Linked DNA regions of Rheinheimera salexigens. The protein of the gene in region 1 interacts with the protein of each later gene in a pairwise test. Links are inferred from orthologs where the notes say so. Each region holds a gene or a part of one and is shown on either strand. Other genes may lie near its edges.

What was found.
Region 2: the proteins of ung (region 1) and ndk interact in binary tests that used the Escherichia coli proteins (3 or more experiments, as listed by UniProt). The link is inferred for Rheinheimera salexigens from one-to-one orthologs.

The regions. Positions count from the first base shown.
Region 1 is NZ_MKEK01000001.1:1,186,467-1,189,371, reverse strand. It holds ung (uracil-DNA glycosylase), read right to left. Parts: upstream 1,837-2,905; coding sequence 1,165-1,836; downstream 1-1,164. Other genes in the region: BI198_RS16320 (pyridoxal-phosphate dependent enzyme), read right to left, coding at 2,647-2,905; thrC (threonine synthase), read right to left, coding at 1,836-2,600; BI198_RS15880 (DUF3545 family protein), read left to right, coding at 891-1,064; pgi (glucose-6-phosphate isomerase), read left to right, coding at 1-777. UniProt on the Escherichia coli protein: Excises uracil residues from the DNA which can arise as a result of misincorporation of dUMP residues by DNA polymerase or due to deamination of cytosine.
Region 2 is NZ_MKEK01000001.1:882,076-885,039, forward strand. It holds ndk (nucleoside-diphosphate kinase), read left to right. Parts: upstream 1-1,248; coding sequence 1,249-1,680; downstream 1,681-2,964. Other genes in the region: hscA (Fe-S protein assembly chaperone HscA), read left to right, coding at 1-673; fdx (ISC system 2Fe-2S type ferredoxin), read left to right, coding at 677-1,012; BI198_RS04175 (bifunctional tRNA (adenosine(37)-C2)-methyltransferase TrmG/ribosomal RNA large subunit methyltransferase RlmN), read left to right, coding at 1,814-2,941; pilW (type IV pilus biogenesis/stability protein PilW), read left to right, coding at 2,957-2,964. UniProt on the Escherichia coli protein: Major role in the synthesis of nucleoside triphosphates other than ATP. The ATP gamma phosphate is transferred to the NDP beta phosphate via a ping-pong mechanism, using a phosphorylated active-site intermediate.

The DNA.
Region 1 (2,905 bases):
GGTGGCGAAGCGATGGACCAACACTTTGTCCAAACTCCGTTTACCGACAATATGCCGGTAATATTAGCCCTGTTAGGCATCTGGTATATCAATGGCTTTGGTTGTCAAACGCAAGCCATTTTACCTTACAGTCATTACCTGCGCTTACTACCCAGCTATGTGCAACAATTGGATATGGAGTCTAACGGTAAGAGTATTAAAGCAGATGGTCACAGCGTGAGTTATGCCACCGCCCCTGTTATTTGGGGTGATGCCGGCACTAATGGTCAACATGCTTATCATCAATTATTACACCAAAGCAGTTTAATTGTGCCTGCTGATTTTATTTTAGCTATTACCCCACAGCATCAACATAAAGAGCAGCATCAGCGTTTAGCGGCGCATTGCTTTGCTCAAACTCAAGCGCTTATGCAAGGTAAAACCTTTACCGAAGCCTACCAAGAGTGCTTAGCTGAAGGTATGGACTCAGAACAAGCTGCAGCTTTAGCGGTGCATAAAGTGTCTGCCGGTAATAAACCCAGTAACACCCTGCTACTGCCTACACTATCGCCGTATTATTTAGGCAGTTTAATCGCGCTGTATGAGCATAAAATATTCTGCCAAGGCATATTGTGGCAAATAAACTCTTTTGATCAGTGGGGAGTCGAGTTAGGCAAGCAATTATCAAAGCCTATTTTACAAGCTTTACAGGGTGATACCAACCAAGCCCTTGATAGCTCAACCCAAGGTTTAATTCAGCATTTTATGCAACGCTATACCCTAAATATGCAACGCTAAACCTTAAGATTGCTTTTTTGTCACTTGATTGTCACTTTGTTGTTTTAATATTTGCCAAAGTATGGTACATATTTAATCGATAATAACGACAACAACTATCAGAGAGGCCAGAAATGGATAGCTTCGAAGACTTACTGAATACGTTGGAACGCCCTGCTGCAAAACCGCGAACGGCGAAACAAAAATGGCGCGAAATAGAGCAACTAAAAGAACGCCATCAATTAAAGCAAGAACTCAAGGAATTAGATTGGACCATAGAGCCAGAGTTAGCTGACATTGAAATTTAAGCAACAACTTATCTAAATCAAAACGCTCGATAGTCATATCGAGCGTTTTTTTATGTGCTATGCAATGTTTTTTATGGGCTAAGTAATACTTTTTTATGGGCTAAGTAATAGCAGCTGGTAACTGCCAATTTATCGCTGTCTTACCTTGTTCGGTCAAGTAACCGTTAGTTAGTTTAAAATGATCACAGCCAAAAAAACCTCGATAAGCCGATAATGGCGAAGGATGCGGTGCGGTTAAAATAATATGGCGCTGGGCATCAATTAACTTAGCTTTACTTTCTGCATTGGCTCCCCAAAGTAAAAAAATCACCCCTTGGCAATGGTTATTAATTTGCTCAATAACATGATCGGTAAAACGTTGCCAACCTAGTTGTTTATGCGAGTTAGGCTTAGTCGCTACGACTGTTAAAACCGTATTAAGCAATAACACCCCTTGCTTAGCCCAGCTGTGTAAGCAGCCATGCTCTGGTATAACAAAGTCAGGGTATTCGTTAGCTAATTCTTTATAAATATTTTTTAACGACGGTGGCACACGCACACCAGCACGTACAGAAAACGCTAAACCATGGGCTTGATTCGGGCCGTGATAAGGATCTTGACCTAAAATAACCACTTTTAACTGGGCCAAAGGAGTAAGGTCAAAAGCCGCAAACATATCAGCTTCAGGCGGATAAATAACCTGACCTTCAAGCCTAGCTTGTTGCACTTGTTGCAATAGATGAACAAAATAATCTTGCTGTTTTTCTGCTGCTAATAGTGACTGCCAAGACATTAAGTTGTTTCCAAGTTTAATAACACTTGTTGCAATGCAGCAAAGTTTGCCTCGATATCAATACTTAAACTTTGCTCAGCGGCAAATCGCGCTAACACTGCCGGTAAACCTATTGGCGTTCCTAAAATATTTTCAACTTGCTCTTTAAACTTTGCTGGATGAGCAGTACCCAGAAAAACACCAATTTCGCCTGGCTCTAAGCTGCGCTTTAGCGCTTTATAGGCAACCGCCGCATGAGGCTCACTGGTATAACCGGCTTGGGCTAATTGCTTAACCCCTAACTGGGTATCATCTTCATCCACAGCAAAGGTTTCAATATCGCTGCGCTGGATCACACCTTGGGCTAATAGCGCTTCGACTCGCGGCCAATTATTCGGTGCACTAACATCCATGGCATTAGACAATGTTGCCACGGTCTTTTTAGGCTGCCATTGCCCACTGCGCCAATAACGTGGCACCGTGTCATTAGCATTGGTTGCCGCTAAAAAGCGTTTAATAGGCAAGCCTAAGGTTTTAGCAATTAACCCCGCGGTTAAGTTACCAAAATTACCACTTGGCACCGCAAAGACGACTTGGTCACGTTTGTCCGCTGGCAGTTGTGCTACCGCTTCAAAGTAATAACAAACTTGAGCAAATAAACGGCTAATATTAATCGAATTTGCCGAGTTAATATTAAGCTTCTGCACTAAGTCTTGCTGATCAAACACTTGCTTAACTAGGGTTTGGCATTGATCAAAATCGCCATCTACTGCTAAAGCCGTAATATTATCGCCTAAGGTGGTAAACAGCTTTTCTTGTAAATGGCTAATTTTAACCCTTAGGAAATAAAATAACGATTTTCACGCCTGGCTGCTGATAAAAAGCATGAGCAACTGCAGCACCGGTATCGCCTGAGGTTGCGGTAACAATAGTGGTATTTTTACCCTGCTGCGCTTTTGCTAAAGCTTGAGCCATAAAACGGGCGCCAAAGTCTTTAAAGGCTAATGTAGGGCCATGAAAAAGCTCTAAACAACTTATGCTGTCGCTAATCTGATTTAAAGGTGCACCAAAGGTAAAAGCAGCGGTTACC
Region 2 (2,964 bases), 300 kb from region 1 along the record:
GCTGTCTTTAGGTTTAGAAACCATGGGTGGATTAACCGAGAAAATTATTCCGCGAAATACTGTTATTCCGGTGTCACGTGCACAAGAATTTACTACGTTTAAAGATGGCCAAACTGCTATGGCTTTGCATGTAGTGCAAGGTGAACGTGAACTAGTTGACGATTGTCGTTCATTGGCGCGGTTTGAACTGCGTAATATCCCGGCGATGCCCGCAGGCGGCGCTCATATTCGCGTGACATTTCAAGTTGATGCCGATGGTTTATTAAGTGTTAATGCTGAAGAGAAATCGACCGGCGTTAAATCCAGTATTCAAGTTAAACCGTCTTACGGTTTAAGCGATGATCAAGTCGCCACTATGTTAAAAAGCTCTATGCAATATGCACGAGAAGATATGCAATTGCGCTTGCTACGAGAGCAACAAGTTGAAGCTGAACGCGTACTTGAAGCCATTACTCAAGCGTTAGCCGCGGATGCTGCTTTATTAAGTGCTGACGAATTAACAGATATTAAACAAGCTTTAGTCGAGTTAGCCCAAGTGAAAGCTGGCGATGACACGGCAGCAATTAAAGCTGCAATTGAACAGACAAACACACTGACTGACGACTTTGCCGCGCGCCGAATGGATAGTTCTATTCGTCTTGCGTTACAAGGTCATAACGTGGACGAGGTATAGTAAATGGCTCAAATCGTATTTTTACCCCATGCTGAATTATGCCCTGAAGGCGCAGCGTTAGAAGCTAAACCTGGCGAAACAGTATTAGATGTTGCGCTACGCAATGGCATTTCTATTGAACATGCCTGTGAAAAATCCTGTGCCTGTACCACTTGCCATATTATTGTTCGCGAAGGCTTTTATTCATTAAAAGAAAGTGATGAATTAGAAGACGATATGTTAGATAAAGCCTGGGGCTTAGAGCCAGAATCTCGTTTAGGCTGTCAGGCAAGAATTGCCGATGAAGATTTAATTGTCGAGATCCCAAAATATACCGTCAATATGGTTAGCGAAGGCTAAACAGTCTGATATTTAGTTAGCCTAATGCTTCGTTATTGCAAATAAAGCCTTATCCCGTGTGGTAAGGCTTTGTTATTTTTACTTAAGATAATTAGCTTAAGTAAAAATTGACAGTATTGGTTATAAAAACAGCTTTTTTACGGCAACAAATAGGTTTTTATTTACTTATAGCGTATAATTTGCCGCCTTAAAATTTATCACCTTATTTATTCATTAACTTTAATCAGGAGCCTATAATGGCCTTAGAACGTACTTTTTCAATTATCAAACCAGATGCAGTTGCTAAAAATGTAATTGGTGCTATTTACAACCGTTTTGAGACTGCTGGTTTACGTATTGTTGCTTCAAAAATGGTTCACTTAAGCCAAGAACAAGCTGAGGGCTTTTATGCTGAGCATAAAGCACGTCCATTTTTTAATGCATTAGTGTCTTTCATGATTTCTGGCCCAGTGATGGTTCAGGTTTTAGAAGGCGAAAATGCGGTACTTAAAAATCGTGAAATCATGGGCGCAACTAACCCAGCTGAAGCGTTAGCCGGTACTTTACGTGCTGACTACGCTGCTAGCATTGATGAAAACGCAGTTCACGGTTCAGACGCTGCGGCATCAGCTGCACGTGAAATTGCTTACTTCTTCACTGAAGCTGAGCTATGTGCACGTACTCGTTAAGATTAACCTCTTAATGAAAATGATTTAAGGGAGCATTGGCTCCCTTAATCTAAGTAGGTGCTTAATCAATACAGTACCTACTTAGAGCAGTATTTTATAGCTATTGTTTATTGTGGTAAGGAGTGCTCGACACATGACTGAGCAACAGAAAAAAATTAATTTACTTGATTTAACGCGCAGCGAAATACAGCAGTTATTTGTTGATATGGGCGAAAAGCCATTTCGTGCCGATCAGGTAATGAAATGGATTTACCACTATTGCGTTGATAATTTTGACGAAATGACCAATATCAATAAAGTATTGCGAGAAAAGCTAAAAAAACGTTGTGAGATTACAGCGCCAGAAGTAGCGATGCAGCAAGAAAGTAGTGATGGCACTATAAAGTTCATTATGCGACTAAGCGGTGGTCAAGAAGTTGAAACGGTGTGGATCCCAGAAAAAGATCGACGCACGTTATGTGTTTCTTCCCAAGTTGGTTGTGCGTTAGATTGCTCATTTTGCTCGACTGCACAACAAGGTTTTAACCGTAATTTAAGCGTGTCGGAAATTATTGGTCAGGTATGGCGCGTCGCTAAAATTATTGGTAGTTATGGCGGTAGCGATGTAAAACCAGTGACTAACGTTGTTATGATGGGCATGGGCGAACCATTGCTTAACTTAAATAACGTGGTACCGGCTATGCAATTAATGCTGGAAGATTTCGGTTTTGGCTTATCAAAACGCCGTGTAACGTTAAGTACCTCAGGTGTTGTACCTGCATTAGACTTATTACGCGAGAAAATTGATGTCGCGTTAGCGATTTCATTACATGCGCCAAATAATGCCTTACGCGATCAATTAGTGCCGGTAAATAAAAAATATCCAATGGAAGAGTTTTTAGCTGCTTCACGCCGTTATGTCGAGGCGTCAAAAGCTAATGACAAGGTTACTATTGAGTATGTTATGTTAGATGGTATTAACGATAGCATGGAGCAAGCGCATGAATTAGCGCATGCTTTAAAAGACACGCCATCTAAAATTAACCTGATCCCATTTAACCCTTATCCTGGGTCGCCTTACAAAAGATCCAGCAATTCACGTATTGACCGATTTAACAAAGTCTTACATGAATATGGCTTTACTGTTATTGTACGTAAAACCCGTGGTGGTGATATTGATGCTGCTTGTGGTCAGTTAGTGGGTGACGTGATTGATAGAACCAATCGCCAGCTTAAAAAGCAAGAGAAAGGACAACCAATCGCGGTGAAATTACTGTCATAATTCAAGGAATGGTCTGTGTTAAA